One region of the Streptomyces sp. NPDC041713 genome, then DNA from elsewhere that is predicted to be linked to it. Evidence: riboswitches for the same ligand, from Rfam matches in the RefSeq annotation. Region 1 holds a riboswitch; each other region holds the start of a gene.
What was found. Region 1 has a riboswitch for cobalamin ahead of metE (5-methyltetrahydropteroyltriglutamate--homocysteine S-methyltransferase). Riboswitches for the same ligand answer to the same signal wherever they lie in the genome.

Region 1 (5,521 bases):
CCCGGCACGTGGCGGCAGTCCTCTTCCCTGCCGGTAACTGACGTTTCGCGGCGTCGAGTTCTCCCACTCGACGGATGCCGGGTTCTCCGAGACTCCACACCGCGACTAGTTCGTGTTGTGCGTGGGGTAGACCTCGACGTCGGTGTAGGCGCCCTTGATCGCTCCCGCGCCCTCGGGCCACTTCAGGGTCACCGAGTGGGTCTCGTTCGGGGGCGTCACCAGAAGGTTGGTCGGGTGCGAGAGGCTGTCGCCGCTGCCGTCGATGTCAGGTGGTCGAGCCCCGGTTGATCATGGTGATGTCGATCCGGCCCGTGGACTCGTCCGGAGCGGCGTCCCGGGCGTCGATGGCCAGGTCCGCCGTCTTGCAGAACGTGACCTTGCCGGCCTTCGACGCGCCGCTCCCGGCACGGTACGCGCAGAGCGCGACGAAGGTGCCGGGCTACTTCGAGCGGGCGCAGGCGGCCCTGCGCCCGCTGCTGTCCGGCGGCCCCGGCCTGGGTCTCGTGGGCAGTCACTGAGCCGCGCCGGGGTGGGGCTCAGGCCGACCGGGGCGTCGGGAGGCGCGGCTCGTCAGGAGGCGTTGTCGAAGACGACGTTCTTGGTCTCGACCGCCCCCGCCGTCCGTCCCGGCGCCGCCTGGTGGGCCCAGTACAGGTTCGTGTGCGCGACGACCAAGTCCGGCGTCGGCGCGCCCCAGGCGGTCTTGTCGACCGTCGTATGCGCGTCGCTGACCAGCGTCGCGTCGTAACCCCTGACGAACGCGCCGTGGAGCGTCGAGCGGATGCACGCGTCGGTCTCCGCGCCGGCGACGAGGAGCCGCCCCACCCCGAGCCGCGACAGCACGGCCTCCAGCGTGGTGTCCTCGAACGAGTCGCCGTAGCTCTTCTCGACGAGCGGCTCGGCGTCCTCGGGCGTGAGTTCAGGGACGATCCGCCAGCCGTCGCTCCCGCGCGTGAGTCCCTCGTCGAAGTGCTGCACCCAGACGACCGGAACCCCTTCCTGCCGCGCCCGCTCGACGAGCCCGGAGATGTTCGCGACGACCTCGTCGCGCCGGTGGCTCCCCTCGACGACGTCCTGCTGCACGTCGACGACGAGGAGTGCGGTGTTCGGCCGGTTCTCCAATGTGGTCATGGTCTACCTTCGTTCGCTCGCGCCGGGCTCATCGCTCCCCACGCTAGCCCGGCCCACTGACACCGGATCCGGTCCCACCGCTGTCACGCTCGTGACCCGCTTCACATTCCGACCTGCCGGCCGGGGTGGGCGATCGGTTTGCGTGCGCCTAGGGTGAGCGGTGCAGCTGGTTCGCCCCGTCCGCCAGGCGGGATGCGTCGTAAGAGGGAACCCGGTGTAAGTCCGGGACTGCCCCGCAGCGGTGAGTGGGAACGACCGCCGTCAACAGCACTGGACCCGACCGGGTCCGGGAAGCGACGGCCAGTAGGTGTCCCGTGTCCGGCCGACACGCGACGTGCCCGCGAGTCCGAAGACCTGCCCGTTGCCCGCACGTGACGGATCGCGTGCGGCCCTTTCGGTGACCTCGTGGGCGGGTCGGCGTACATATCGAGCGGCACGCGCGGCATCCGCCCGCGACGTGGTCCGCCCGGTCGGTCGTCCCTTCGCGCCATGTCCGGTCTCCGGGAGAACCAGGACACATCTCGCGAAGGAGAGTTCCGTGACAGCGCAGCCCGCGACCGCGGCGGCACGAGCCACCGTGTACGGCTACCCCAGCCAGGGCCAGAACCGGGAACTGAAGAAGGCCGTCGAGGGTTACTGGAAGGGCCGCGTCACCGCTGCCGCCCTCCGGGAGACCGCGGCGGACCTCCGCCGCGCCAACTGGCGGCAGTTGGCCGACGCCGGCATCGACGAGGTGCCGACCGGGGACTTCTCGTACTACGACCACGTTCTCGACACCAGTGTCATGGTCGGCGCTGTCCCCGAGCGGCACCGCGCAGCCGTCCAGGCCGACGCCCTCGACGGCTACTTCGCGATGGCGCGCGGCACGCAGGACGTGGCGCCGCTGGAGATGACGAAGTGGTTCGACACCAACTACCACTATCTGGTGCCCGAGTTGGGCCCCGACACCGTGTTCCGGACCGACTCCGCCAAGCAGGTCGCCGAGCTGACGGAAGCCCTCGCGATCGGGCACACGGCACGCCCCGTCCTGGTGGGCCCCGTGACGTACCTCCTGCTCGCCAAGCCTGCGCCGGGCGTGGCCGCGGACTTCGACCCGCTGACGCTCATCGACCGGCTGCTGCCCGTGTACGCCGAGGTGCTCGCGGACCTGCGCGCGGCGGGCGCCGAGTGGGTCCAGCTGGACGAGCCCGCCCTGGTCCAGGACCGCACACGGGCCGAGTTGAACGCCGCCGAGCGCGCCTACCGCGACCTCGGAGCTCTCACCGACCGCCCCAAGCTGTTGGTCGCCTCGTACTTCGGGCGCCTCGGTGACGCGCTCGGCATCCTGGCCAAGGCGCCGGTCGACGGTCTGGCCCTCGACTTCACCGAGACGGCCGCCGCCAACCTCGGCGACCTCGCCTCCGTCGGCGGGTTGTCGGGCAAGCGGCTGGTCGCGGGCGTCGTCAACGGCCGCAACATCTGGATCAACGACCTGGAGAAGTCCCTCGCCACGCTGGGCACGCTCCTCGGCCTCGCCGACCGCGTGGACGTCGCCGCGTCCTGCTCGCTCCTGCACGTCCCGCTGGACGCCGACGCCGAGCGGGACATCGATCCGCAGGTCGCCCGCTGGCTTGCCTTCGCCCGCCAGAAGACGCGGGAGATCTCCTTGCTGGCGCGCGGGCTCTCCCAGGGCACCGAAGCCATCGCGACCGAACTCGCCGCCAACCGCGCGGACTTGGACTCCCGCGCCGGTTCCGCCCTCACCCGCGACCCGGCCGTTCGCGCCCGCACCGCCGCGGTCACCGAGGCCGACACCCGCCGCTCCCAGCCGCACGCGGAGCGCGCGGCGGCCCAGCATGCCGCTCTCGGTCTGCCGCTGCTTCCGACGACGACCATCGGCTCCTTCCCGCAGACCACCGAACTGCGCACCGCCCGCGCGGACCTGCGGGCCGGGCGGATCGACACGGACGGATACGAGGAGCGCATCAGGAACGAGATCCGCGGGGTCCTGTCCTTCCAGGAGAAGGCGGGCATCGACGTCCTCGTGCACGGCGAGCCCGAACGCAACGACATGGTGCAGTACTTCGCCGAGCAGCTGACCGGCTACCTCGCCACGCAGCACGGCTGGGTCCAGTCGTACGGCACCCGTTACGTCCGACCGCCGGTCCTCGCCGGCGACATCTCACGGCCCGAGCCGATGACGGTCCGCTGGACGACGTACGCGCAGTCGCTGACCGGCCGGCCCGTCAAGGGCATGCTCACCGGCCCCGTCACCATGCTCGCCTGGTCGTTCGTCCGCGACGACCAGCCGTTCGGCGACACCGCCCGCCAGGTCGGGCTCGCCCTGCGCGACGAGGTCAACGACTTGGAGGCGGCCGGGACTTCGGTCATCCAGGTCGACGAGCCCGCCCTGCGCGAGACGCTCCCGCTGCGCGCCGCGGACCACCCCGCCTACCTGGAATGGGCCACCGAGTCCTTCCGCCTCAGCACCAGCGGGGTGCGGCCGGACACGCAGATCCACACGCACATGTGCTACGCGGAGTTCGGCGACATCGTGCAGGCCATCGACGACCTCGACGCCGACGTCATCAGCCTGGAGGCGGCCCGCTCCCACATGCAGGTCGCCCGCGAACTCGCCGCTCACGGCTACCCGCGCGAGGCAGGACCCGGCGTGTACGACATCCACTCCCCGCGTGTACCGAGCGCCGAGGAGGCAGCGGCCTTGCTGCGTACGGGACTTGAGGCGATCCCCGCCGACAGGCTCTGGGTGAACCCGGACTGCGGCCTGAAGACCCGCGGCTGGCCCGAGACCCGCGCCGCTCTGGAGAACATGGTCGCGGCGGCCAGGACGGTCCGCGGGGAGCTGTCCGGCTCGTGATCCGCGCGGGCGCGGGGTCGGGCGTCACCGGGGCGCCGGACCCCGCGCCCCGGTGGCGCGGTGCGGTGGATCAGGCGTGCGGTAGAACTGGCGTAAAGAGGCAGGTCAGATCGGTTATCATCGGATATCTGCTCACGGTCGGCCGGACGCCGGAAGAAACCTGACCATCCGAGGGAATCGGAAAGGACACGTACGGTGTGCTGCCCCTTCTGCAGGCTCCCCGACAGCCGCGTCATCGACAGTCGGTCGACGGATGACGGGACCTCCATCCGTCGCCGACGGCAGTGCACGCACTGCCAGCGACGGTTCACCACGGTGGAGACCTACTCCCTGCTCGTGGTCAAACGCAGCGGCGTGACCGAGCCGTTCAGCCGCACCAAGATCGTCAGCAGCGTCCGCAAGGCGTGCCAGGGCCGTCCCATCACCGAGGACATGCTCGAACGACTCGGCCAGCAGGTGGAGGAGAACGTACGGGCGTCCGGCAGCGCCCAACTGTCCACGCACGAGGTGGGGTTGGCCGTTCTGGAGCCGCTCAGCGAGCTGGACCCGGTGGCGTACATGCGGTTCGCCTCCGTGTACCGCGCCTTCGAGTCGCTCGCCGACTTCGAGGACGCCATCGCCGATCTGCGGGCCAAGTGCCGCTAGGGTCTCCCGTTTCGGTCGGGCCGCGCGGATAGCCCCTGGGGACTACCCGCGCCCAGCCACGGGGACGAGGATCAGCAGGCGCCGAGGTCCTGCCAGACGCCCCACTGTCCGGTCGTGCCGGGCTCCTCGCCCGTCGTCCACCACTTCGCCTTCCAGGTGTGACCCTTGTGCGCCACCTGCTGGCCGCCCGTGTAGACCGTGCCCGAGGCCCACGGCGCCGCCGTGCACTGGTTGCCGCTGCCGCCGGTGACCGTCAGGGTGTACGTCGCCGTGTGCGCGGCGGACGGGCTCGCGCCGCTCACCACCAGTTTGTACGTACCGTTGACGGCTGCCGCGGTCGTGGCGACGGTGAGCGTCGAGGTTCCTCCGGCCGTCACCGACGTGGGGCTGAGGGAGGCGGTGACGCCGGCGGGCGCGCCGCTGACGGTGAGTTTCACGGTCTGGGCACTGCCCGCGGTCACGGACGTCCGTACCGTCGCACTGGTGGAGGCGCCAGCCTTGACCGTGCCGGACTCCGGGGCCGCCGTCAGCGAGAAGTCGTCGCTCGGCGCGGTGCCGCCGCTGGTGAACGGCGCGAAGATGCGGGAGAAGTCCCAGGTGTTCTGCTCGATGCCGGAGCAGTTGTCGGCCGCGGCGCCGCCGGGGCAGCCGCCGTTGTCGCGCTGGAGCGCCCAGAAGGAGATCATGTTGATCCCCTTGGCGCCCGCCCAGTCGTACACCTCGCGGGCGTCGGCGAGCGTGAACGTCTCGGCCGGTCCGAAGTCGTCGACGCCGGGCATCTCGGTGACGCCGATCATGCCCCACAGCTGGGCGGGGCTCTTGCTCGGGTAGAGCTTGGCGAGCTGGTCGTAGAGGCCCTGGGCGGCGGTCTTGGTGTCCTCGGCCATG
Region 2 (5,521 bases), on a different contig from region 1:
AGCGCCGGCCCTCGGGGAGTCTGCGGGTGAAGACCTCGAAGACCGAACGCCGGTCCCCGGTCCCCGCTTTCAGCGCGGCCTGCAGCATCGTCAGCTCGTACTGGTCGGTGAAGAGCGCTGTCGACGGAACATCCACCGGCAGGCCAAGGTCCGCTGTGTTCATACGAAGGATGCTACCCCCAATCTCGTCACTCTGACGATTTCGAAGGACGCGCGGGAGGCCATTTGTGCGAGGGGCTCCCCGGGGTGGCAGCATGGGCCGGGTGAGTACGGCTCCCGCAGAGATCACCCGACCGGAATCGGCCGAAGAGGCCATGGTCGTCCCCGAACCGGACGTCCCCTGGATCACGCTCGTGCACAACGACCCGGTCAACCTGATGAGTTACGTGACGTACGTGTTCCAGACGTACTTCGGTTACTCGAAGGAGAAGGCCACGAAGCTGATGATGGACGTGCACCAGAAGGGCCGCGCGGTCGTCTCCAGCGGCACCCGCGAGGAGATGGAGCGCGACGTGCAGGCCATGCACGGCTACGGCCTCTGGGCCACCCTTCAGCAGGACCGCAAGTAGGGACCGCGAGCGGGCCCCGGCAGGGACCGCAAGTAGGGACCGCAAGAAGCGGGCCGCGAGGAGCGGACCGCCCGCCGCGTACGGACCGGAAGCAGCGACGCATCTGATGCCAGGACAATTCGAACCGATGCCGGGGGGCGGCGCAGCCGTCGCGCTCGACGAGGTCGAGATCTCGATCATCCGTTCCCTCGCCGTGCAGCTCCTCGAGCTGATCGGTCCTGGGCCGGGCGGCGAGGTCTCCGACGACCCCCTCGCGGAGCTCTTCGCCGAGGGGCCGAGCGAGCCGCCCGCCGACCCGGTGATGAAGCGCCTGCTGCCCGACGCGTACGGCGGCCCCGGTGGCGAGAACGGTTCGGCGGGCGACCCCGATGAAACACGGGCGTACTCCGCGGAGTTCCGCCGGTTCACGGAGAACGATCTGCGGGCCAAGAAGCGCGACGACGCCCTCGTGGTGATCCGCTGCCTGGACGCGACGACCGCCGCCGGCGACGGCGGAGCTGTCCTGAAACTGTCGGTCGAGGAGTCCCGGCACTGGCTCGGCGCCCTCAACGACCTCCGGCTCGCCATCGGCACCCGCCTGGAGGTCACCGACGAGGAGGACGCCGATCTGCTCTACCGGCTCCCCGACAGCGACCCCCGCAAGCCCATGGTGATGGCCTACCTCTGGCTGGGCGGACTGCAGGAAACGCTGGTCGGAACGTTGCTGGACTGATCGGTGCGGCCCTCGCCACACTTAGGTGCAGAGGGCAGCAAAATTTGTTGTAGTGGACAGGTTCCGTTCATCGGGCGGGCCGTTCGCTCAGCGGATCCTCAAATCCGGATAACGATCGCGTCACGGCATTGCCCTGCTTTGCCATGCCAAGGGCGCTTTGTCCGCTTCTCCCTGTGTTCTGCGCCACAGGTGGCTCATTTCCTCACTTCGTTCACCGTGATACATCTTCACGACCGCTCGGCGACGCCACCCATGTCGCCGAGGGCGCTTCAGCCGGCAGACCGCCGGTAGCACTCCATCCATATCCGGGGGGATCAGGACCTGATCCGCAGCCACAACGCAGATGTGCGGGCGCGGATCAGCATGGAGAAAGGCGTCACCATGACCTCAGTGCAGGTCGAAGAGCACCACGGCGAGCCTGGCGGCAATGGTGTCGTGCAGGGCGGCCCGTCCGGCGAGGGCGAGGGTTACCAGCGCGGGCTCGGAGCCCGGCAGATCCAGATGATCGCGATCGGCGGTGCCATCGGCACCGGCCTGTTCCTCGGCGCGGGCAAGGCCATCCACAAGGCCGGCCCCAGCCTCATCCTGGCGTACGCCATCGCGGGCCTCGTCATCTTCTTCATCATGCGGGCGCTCGGCGAGCTCCTCATGTACCGGCCCGTGTCCGGCTCCTTCTCGGAGTACGCACGCGAGTTCATGGGCCCGTTCTTCGGATTCGTGACCGGCTGGACGTACTGGCTCTTCTGGGTCGTCACCGGCATCACGGAAGTCACCGCGGCCGCCCAGTACATGCAGTACTGGACCCACGACTCGTTCCCACAATGGGCCTACGCGCTCGTCTTCACCGTCATCCTGTACGGCGCGAACCTCATCTCCGTGAAGCTCTTCGGTGAGCTGGAGTTCTGGTTCTCGATGGTCAAGGTCACCGCCATCATCGGCATGATCCTGATCTGCGTCGGCATCCTCACCATCGGCTTCTCCGACGCCGGTGACACCGCGTCGGTGACCCACCTCTGGGACGAGGGCGGCTTCTTCCCCAACGGCATCGGCTCCACGCTGATGACCCTGCAGATCGTGATGTTCGCCTTCCTCGCCGTCGAGCTGGTCGGCGTCACCGCGGGCGAGTCCAAGGATCCCAAGACCGTCCTGCCCAAGGCCATCAACACCGTGCCGTGGCGCATCGCCGTCTTCTACGTCGGCGCGCTGATCATGATCCTGTCGGTGGTCCCGTGGACCACGTTCCAGCCCGACGTGTCGCCCTTCGTCGCGGCCTTCGAGAAGATGGGCCTCGGTATCGGCGCCGCGATCGTGAACTTCGTGGTCCTCACCGCCGCCCTCTCCTCCTGCAACTCCGGCATGTACTCCACCGGCCGCATGCTGCGCGACCTCGCGCTCAACGGCCAGGGCCCGAAGTTCTTCACCAAGCTCACGAAGAACGGCCTGCCGCTGGTCGGCACCACCGCCTCCGCCGCGTGCATGCTGATCGGCGTCTGGATCAACTACCAGTGGCCCGGCAAGGCGTTCACCTACGTCGTCTCCTTCGCGACCATCTCCGGCATGTGGGCCTGGATCATGATCCTCGCCTGCCAGATCCGCTACCGCCGCAAGGCCGACCGCGGCGAGCTCCCGCAGTCCACCTTCCGGGCGCCCGGAGCCCCGTACACCAGCTGGTTCGCGCTCCTGTTCATCGGCCTGGTCATCGTGCTGATGGGCATCGACAAGGACAACCGCGTCTCGCTCTACGCCGCTCCGGTCTGGATCGCGATCCTCACGGTCTCGTACCTGGTGCTCAAGAGCCGCAACCCGGAGGCCGCGGCCTTCAACCGGCAGAAGGTCGGCGTCTCCGCCTCCGCCTCCGTCGAGAAGGACTGACCTCACGCGGAAGGACTGGGGCCCCGAGGTCGCGGTCCACCTGTCCAGCATTCGGGCCCGCCCGTACCACACTTCGGTACGGTGCGGGCCCTCTGCTTATCCTGGCTCCCATGCTGACCATCACCCAGGCCCTCCACGACCAGATCGTCGCGCACGCGCGCAAGGACCACCCCGACGAGGCCTGCGGCGTGGTCGCGGGGCCGGAGGGCACCGACCGGCCCGAGCGGTTCATCCCGATGCTCAACGCCGCGCGCTCGCCCACGTTCTACGAGTTCGACTCGGGTGACCTGCTCAAGCTCTACCGCGACCTCGACGACCGCGACGAGGAGCCGGTGATCGTCTACCACTCGCACACGGCGACCGAGGCCTACCCCTCGCGCACCGACATCACGTACGCCAACGAGCCCGGCGCGCACTACGTCCTGGTCTCCACCGCCGACACCGACGACGCGGGCCCCTTCCAGTTCCGCTCGTACCGGATCGTGGACGGCGAGGTCACCGAGGAAGAGGTAAAGGTCGTCGAGGCATACTGAGCTTTACTCATGAGGGCGGCAGGACCCAGGAAGCCGGTGCGAACCCGGCACGGTCCCGCCACTGTGACCCCGTCCCACCCGGCAAGCACCGCCGGGGCCGGGGGAGTCAGGAACTGACCTGCCGCCCTTCTCCACGCAACACAGGGGACGCGGAAATCCCCTGGAGGAGGCAGCTCAGCCATGTCCCGACGCCACCGCCACCCCGGCATACGCGCACTCGCCGCGGCCACCCTGCTCGTCCCGCTCGCCGCGTGCTCGTCCTCCGGTTCCGGGAGTGACGCGAAGCCCGCCGCGAAGGCCGCCGGATTCCCGTACACCGTCACCAACTGCGGTGTGACGACGACGTACGACGCACCTCCGAAGCGCGCGGTCACCATGAACCAGCACACCACCGAGGTGATGCTGGAACTCGGCCTCGCCGACCACATCGCGGGCACCGCCTACCTCGACGACAAGGTCCTGCCGAAGTACGAGAAGGCGTACGCGTCACGCCCCGTGCTCGCCGAGGAGTACCCCTCGTACGAGAAGCTGCTCGCCGCCAACCCCGACTTCGTGTACGGCGGTTACCCGAGCGCCTTCCTCGCGGGCGACGGGCGCGGCCGCCCCGCGCTCGCGAAGTCGGGCATCAAGACGCGTCTGAACGTCGAGGGCTGCGCGAAGAAGCCCGTCGCCATGGACGACGTCTACCGCGAGGTCCGCGAGGTCGGCGCCACCTTCGGGGTGCGTGACCGCGCCGAGCGGTGGGTCGCGGGCGCCCGCCGCGAACTGGCCGCCACCGCGGCGAAGTCCCGGGGCAAGAAGCGGCACTCCGTCTTCGTCTACGACAGCGGCGACAAGACCGCGTTCACCGCGGGCGGCCGCGGCATCGGCAACGACATCATCGAACGGGCCGGCGGCCGCAACGTCTTCGCCGACGTCGACAAGTCCTTCACCGACGCCTCCTGGGAGAAGGTGGTCGAGCGTAGGCCCGAGACCATCCTGATCCTCGACTACGGCGCCACGACGGTCGCCCAGAAGAAGAAGCGCCTCCTGGAGGACCCGGTCCTACGGGACGTCCCGGCCGTCAAGAACAAGAGCTTCGCGGTGCTGCGGCTGTCGGACGTGGTCACCGGCGTACGAGCACCGCAGGCGGTGAGGAAGCTGGCGGCGCAGCTGTGAGGGTCATCCAGCCCGTGGGGCGGATCTTTCAGCCCGTCCGGCGTTTGAGGACGAGCCCGAAGGGCGATCGACGGGACGCACGGGGGCGCCGCCTCCTCACCCTGACGGGGCTCACCGCGGCCCTCGCGGCAGCGATACTCGCCGGGTTGGCCCTGGGCTCGGTCCGGATCCCCCCGGATCAGGTGCTGGAGATCCTCACGGGCCGGGCGGAGCCCTCCCCCTTCCGCACCATCGTGCTGGACGTCCGCCTCCCCAGGGTCCTGCTCGGCGCAGCCGTCGGCGCGGGACTCGCCGTCATCGGCACCGTCCTGCAGGCCCTCGTCCGCAACCCCCTCGCCGACCCGTTCCTGCTCGGCGTCTCCTCCGGCGCCTCCGTCGGCGCGGTCTCCGCGATCGTGCTCGGCGGCGTCTTCGGCCTCGGCGCCGCCCTGTCGACCCCCGTCACCATCCCGGCCGCGTCCTTCGCGGGCGCCCTGATCTCCCTGGTCCTCGTCTACTCACTGGCCAGGAGCGGCGGCGGTTTCGCCACCGGCCGGCTGATCCTCGCGGGCGTCGCCGTCTCGTACATCCTCACCGCGCTGACCAGCCTCATCCTGGTCACCGCGGACAGCGCCGACCACCTCAAGGAAGTCCTGTACTGGACGCTCGGCGGACTCGGCAGCGCCCGCTGGGACATG
Region 3 (5,521 bases), on a different contig from region 1:
CCGCGGGTCCGGTGCCGACCACCACGACCTCTCCGCACCGCTCCGCGACCGGCTCCGGCGCGGGCCCGCCCGTCAGCGGCGCCACCCGGCTCGGCAGCACCGCCACGGAGAAGTACGGCACCGACTCCGGGTCCACGTCGGCCAGCCGGCCGGTGCGTTCGCCCGCCATGGTGGCCCGCTCGACGTAGCGCGCCTCGTCGAGGCGGCCCGCGCTCTCCAGCGCGCCGCGCACCTTGCCGAACGTGCGGCCCAGCTTCATGACGACCGCCGAGTCCGTCGCCGCGAGGCGCGCCGCGAGCTCCTCCTCCGGGAGCGTGCCCGGCAGGATCGTGAGCACCTCCTCGGCCTCCACGAGCGGCTCGCCGAGGCGGGCCGCCGCCGCGCTCACCGAGGTGACGCCGGGAATCACCTCGGTCGGGTAGCGGTGCGCGAGGCGCTTGTGCATGTGCTGGTAGGAGCCGTAGAAGAGCGGGTCGCCCTCGGCGAGGACGGCGACCGTGCGGCCCGCGTCGAGGTGGCCGGCGAGGCGGGCCGCGGCCTCCTCGTAGAACGCGTCGAGCGCGCCACGGTAGCCGCCGGGATGGTCGGTCCGCTCCGTGGTGACGGGGTAGACCAGCGCCTCCTCGATGTGGTCGGCGCGCAGGTGCGCGGCCGCGATCGAGCGGGCGATGGAACGGCCGTGCCGCGCCGAGTGGTACGCGACGACGTCGGCCGCCGCGATCACCTCGGCGGCGCGCAACGTCATCAGGGACGGGTCGCCGGGGCCGAGCCCGACCCCGTAGAGGCGGCCCTGCGGCTGCTGCTGTCCGGTGGGCACGCCGCTCATTCCGCCTCGCTCGCAATCGCGTTGATCGCCGCCGCGGCCATCGCGCTGCCGCCGCGACGTCCCCGTACGACCAGGTACTCCAGGCCCGCGTGGTGGGCCGCGAGCGCGTCCTTGGACTCGGCGGCGCCGACAAAGCCGACCGGGATGCCGAGGACGGCGGCCGGGCGGGGCGCGCCCTCCTCGATCATCTCCAGGAGGCGGAAGAGGGCGGTGGGAGCGTTGCCGATGGCCACGACCGACCCTTCGAGGCGGTCGCGCCAGAGTTCGAGGGCGGCGGCGCTGCGGGTAGTGCCGAGGCGCGCCGCGAGGTCCGGCACGGACGGGTCGGCGAGGGTGCAGATCACGTCGTTGCCGGCGGGCAGCCGCTTGCGCGTGACGCCGCTCGCGACCATGTTCGCGTCGCACAGGATCGGCGCGCCGTCGCGCAGCGCCTTGCGGGCGTCGGCGATCACGCGCGGGCTGTACGAGAGGTCGCGCACAAGGTCGACCATCCCGCAGGCGTGGATCATCCGGACCGCGACCTGGCTGACGTCGGCGGGCAGGCCCTCGAGGTCCGCCTCCGCGCGGATGGTGGCAAAGGACTCGCGGTAGATCGCCGCGCCGTCCTTCTCGTAGTCGAACACTGTGCTCTCGCTCATCTCGTGGCCGTGGTTTTCGGGGTGGTACGTGCGGTGGTGACCGTCTCGGTCAGGGTCCTGCCGGTGACGCGTGCGGGTTCCTCGCCGGGGGCGTGCACCGTGACCTCGTACCGTCCTTCGCCGGTGGCGAGTACGTCGACCCAGTCGCCGTGCGGGTGCCCGCAGCGCCGTTCGCAGCCGGACCAGTGGACGGGAAGCCCGCCGGGGCCCGGTACGACGTCCGCGCGGACGTCGGCGCGGGACTTGGCGCAGCCGGGGCGGCCGGTGCAGGCGCCGACGCCGAGCCACGGCGAGTCGGGGGTGGTGAGGTATCCGGCGCCGTCGAGCGCGGCCAGCCGTTCCCGGGCGGCCCCGTCGTCGGCGAAGCCGGGCAGCACGAAGCCACGCCAGGGCGTGACCCGCAGCTCGCCACCGGGCAACGGCAGCAAGGCCCGCCATGCGTCGACGCCCACCCGCCCGAGGGGGGCATTGACGAGGACGGCCCGCCCGTGAACACCGGGTGGGGGCGGGCCGGTGACGGGTACGGGCGGACCAGTGACGGGTACGTCCGGGGTGGCGACCGGCGCGCCCGCGGGGCCGACGGGTGTCTCAGCGGTGGGGACCGGCACGCCCAAGGTGCCGACCCGTGCCTCAGCGGTGGCCGTCGCCGCAACCCCCGCCCCCTCCAACGCCCCCGCCACGTCCACGTCCCACCCCGGCGGCAGCTCCCGTACCCGCCACGCGCCGTTGCCCGCCTCGTGGGCCGCGGTCAGGAAGGCTTCGGCTGCGGCCAGGGCCGCCCGTGGTGCGTCGGATGCGGTGACGCGGAGGGCACTCGACCCGACCCGTACGACCGCCGTACCCCCCGATTCTGCGATCAAGGTCACATCGCCGCCCAGTCCGGCCACATCTCCGCGGCCGTCGTCCAGGACGAACAGGAAGCGGCCGGAGAGCTGTGTCGTCCACTCCGCGCCGCAGAGGAGTCCGTCCAGCTCACGGGCCCACAACTGCACGTCGGCGTGGCCGAGTCCGTCCGTCGTGGCCAGGGGGGACGCCACCACGTTCCGGACGCGTTCGTGCCGTTCCGAGGGCAGCAGGCCCGCATCGGCGAGCAGTCGGGAGAGTTCGCCGCCGCAGGTCTCCCCGAGCCCGCGCAGCTCGATGTTGCCGCGCGAGGTGACGCTGAGGTTGCCGTCCGCCAGGCGCTCCGCCACATCGGCGAGCACCTCGACCTGACGGGCCGTCAAGAGGCCGCCGGGCAACCGGAGTCGGGCCAGGCGGCCGTCGTCGGCGAGGTGCAGGCGGAGTGCTCCGGGGCAGGCGTCACCCCGGTCACGTATGGGGGATTCGCCCTGGTCTGGGGAGGGGGTTCGGGTGGGCGGCATGGCGGCGAGCATACCCACGCCGATCCGGCCGGTCGCCTCCCGAGACGGGCCGTCCCGGCAGGTGGCCGCCCCGCTCGCGGCGGGCAGGACTTACTATGCAGGCGGCGGGCTGCCAAGTCCGTCGACGCCAGCGACGGCGTGGGTCCACCAGGACCCGAGGGAGGAAGCCCGGTGCGAATCCGGCGCGGTCCCGCCACTGTGAGCCCCACCCGTGGGGTGAGCCAGGAACTCCCGCCGTCCATACGACCACCCGGGGCGCGGACACCCCGAGGAAGGCCTGCGCCCGCATGCTTCTGCTGTTGTCGACCTCCGACACCGACCTGCTCAGCGCCCGCGCGGCGGGAGGCCCGGTCGACTACCGGTTCGCCAACCCCTCGCGCCTGGACCTCGCCGGGCTGCCCGCCCTGCTCGACGGCGTCGACCTCGTCGTCGTACGCCTCCTCGGCGGCGTACGCGCCTGGCAGGACGGCCTGGACCAGCTCATCGCCACCGGCCTCCCGGTCGTCGTGCTCACCGGCGAACAGGCACCCGACGCCCAGCTGATGGCGTCCTCCACCGTGCCGGTCGGCATCGCCGCCGAGGCGCACGCCTACCTGGCGCACGGCGGCCCCGCCAACCTGGAGCAGCTGGCCCGCTTCCTCTCCGACACCGTGCTGCTCACCGGCCACGGCTTCGAGCCGCCCGCGCCCGCCCCGTCCTGGGGCCCGCTGGAGCGCACGGCCCGCGCGGACGTCGAGGGCCCGACCGTGGCGGTGCTCTACTACCGCGCCCACCACATGAGCGGCAACACCGCCTTCGTGGACGCCCTGTGCGGCGCCATCGAGGACGCCGGGGCCCGCCCGCTGCCGCTGTACGTGGCCTCGCTGCGCGCCCCCGAGCCGGAGCTGATCGACGCGCTGCGCGCCGCCGACACCATCGTGACCACCGTCCTCGCGGCCGGCGGCACCAGGCCCGCCGAGGCCTCCGCGGGCGGCGACGACGAGTCGTGGGACGCGGGCGCCCTGTCCGGCCTGGACGTGCCGATCCTGCAGGCGCTCTGCCTGACCGGGTCGCGCTCCGCCTGGGAGGAGAACGACGAGGGCGTCTCGCCGCTCGACGCCGCGAGCCAGATCGCGGTGCCGGAGTTCGACGGCCGCCTCATCACGGTCCCCTTCTCCTTCAAGGAGATCGACGAGGACGGGCTTCCCGCGTACGTGGCCGACGCCGAGCGCGCGGCCCGCGTCGCCGGCATCGCCGTGCGGCACGCCCGCCTGAAGCACATCCCGGCCGCCGACAAGCGCCTCGCGCTGGTCCTGTCCGCGTACCCGACCAAGCACTCCCGCATCGGCAACGCGGTCGGCCTCGACACCCCCGCCTCCGCCGTGGCGCTGCTGCGCAGGCTGCGCGCCGAGGGGTACGACTTCGGGCCCGAGGCCGACATCCCCGGCCTGGTCTCCGGCGACGGCGACGAGCTGATCCGCGCGCTGATCGACGCGGGCGGCCACGACCAGGAGTGGCTGACCGAGGAGCAGCTCGCCGCCAACCCGGTGCGCATCCCGGCCGCCGACTACAAGCGCTGGTACGCGACGCTCCCCGCGGAGCTGCGCGCGTCCGTCGAGGGCCACTGGGGGCCGCCGCCCGGCGAGATGTTCCTGGACCGGTCCCGGGTGGGCGACGGCGGCGACCCGGAGGGCGACATCGTGCTCGCCGCCCTGCGCCGCGGCAATCTGCTCATCCTCATCCAGCCGCCGCGCGGCTTCGGCGAGAACCCGATCGCGATCTACCACGACCCGGATCTGCCGCCGTCGCACCACTACCTGGCGGCATACCGCTGGATCGCGGCCGCCGCGTCCGACGGCGGCTTCGGCGCCGACGCGATGATCCACCTCGGCAAGCACGGCAACCTGGAGTGGCTGCCCGGCAAGAACGCGGGGCTCTCCGCCGCCTGCGGCCCGGACGCCGCGCTCGGCGACCTGCCGCTGATCTACCCCTTCCTGGTCAACGACCCGGGCGAGGGCACGCAGGCCAAGCGCCGTGTGCACGCCACGCTCATCGACCACCTGGTGCCGCCGATGGCGCGCGCCGACTCCTACGGCGACATCGCCCGCCTGGAGCAACTCCTCGACGAATACGCCCAGATCAGCTCCATGGACCCGGCGAAGCTGCCCGCGATCCGCGCGCAGATCTGGACGCTCATCCAGGCCGCCAAGCTCGACCACGACCTGGGTCTTGAGGACCGTCCGGACGACGACGGCTTCGACGACTTCCTGCTGCACGTCGACGGCTGGCTCTGCGAGATCAAGGACATGCAGATCCGCGACGGTCTGCACGTGCTCGGCGCCGCCCCGGCGGGCGCCGACCGCGTCAACCTCGTCCTCGCGATCCTGCGGGCCCGCCAGATCTGGGGCGGCACCACCGCGCTGCCGGGTCTGCGCGAGGCCCTCGGTCTCGACGAGTCCGCGGCGACCCGCACCGGCGCCGACGAGGCCGAGGAGAAGGCCCGCGCGCTGGTCCAGGCGATGGACGACGCGGACTGGGACCTCGCCGCGCTCCCCACCGACCAGGGTGAACAGGTCGCCGCCGTCCTGGAGTTCGCGGCCCGCGAGGTCGTCCCGCGCCTCGCAGGCACCACCGCCGAGCTCGACCACGCGGTGCACGCCCTGAACGGCGGCTTCGTCCCGGCGGGCCCCTCGGGCTCTCCCCTGCGCGGCCTG

Region 2: it holds a riboswitch for cobalamin, as region 1 does, so the genes downstream of both, ACZ6CV_RS22810 (ABC transporter substrate-binding protein) here and metE (5-methyltetrahydropteroyltriglutamate--homocysteine S-methyltransferase) in region 1, are expected to answer to the same signal.
Region 3: it holds a riboswitch for cobalamin, as region 1 does, so the genes downstream of both, cobN (cobaltochelatase subunit CobN) here and metE (5-methyltetrahydropteroyltriglutamate--homocysteine S-methyltransferase) in region 1, are expected to answer to the same signal.

What each region holds. Positions count from the first base shown of each region.
Region 1 covers NZ_JBVIZY010000004.1:30,141-35,661, forward strand. Annotated here, with positions in the region: gene ACZ6CV_RS13450 (nuclear transport factor 2 family protein) at 1-41, shown strand, start outside; gene ACZ6CV_RS13455 (hypothetical protein) at 363-518, shown strand; gene ACZ6CV_RS13460 (isochorismatase family protein) at 571-1,131, opposite strand; cobalamin riboswitch at 1,281-1,507, shown strand; gene metE (5-methyltetrahydropteroyltriglutamate--homocysteine S-methyltransferase) at 1,670-3,988, shown strand; gene nrdR (transcriptional regulator NrdR) at 4,184-4,633, shown strand; gene ACZ6CV_RS13475 (glycosyl hydrolase family 18 protein) at 4,705-5,521, opposite strand, start outside.
Region 2 covers NZ_JBVIZY010000007.1:153,023-158,543, forward strand. Annotated here, with positions in the region: gene ACZ6CV_RS22785 (nicotinate phosphoribosyltransferase) at 1-163, opposite strand, end outside; gene clpS (ATP-dependent Clp protease adapter ClpS) at 255-569, shown strand; gene ACZ6CV_RS22795 (DUF2017 domain-containing protein) at 676-1,281, shown strand; gene ACZ6CV_RS22800 (amino acid permease) at 1,663-3,153, shown strand; gene ACZ6CV_RS22805 (M67 family metallopeptidase) at 3,264-3,686, shown strand; cobalamin riboswitch at 3,690-3,822, shown strand; gene ACZ6CV_RS22810 (ABC transporter substrate-binding protein) at 3,867-4,844, shown strand; gene ACZ6CV_RS22815 (FecCD family ABC transporter permease) at 4,946-5,521, shown strand, end outside.
Region 3 covers NZ_JBVIZY010000006.1:273,654-279,174, reverse strand. Annotated here, with positions in the region: gene ACZ6CV_RS20695 (precorrin-2 C(20)-methyltransferase) at 1-826, opposite strand, end outside; gene ACZ6CV_RS20690 (precorrin-8X methylmutase) at 823-1,464, opposite strand; gene ACZ6CV_RS20685 (cobalamin biosynthesis protein CobG) at 1,461-2,840, opposite strand; cobalamin riboswitch at 2,948-3,079, shown strand; gene cobN (cobaltochelatase subunit CobN) at 3,116-5,521, shown strand, end outside.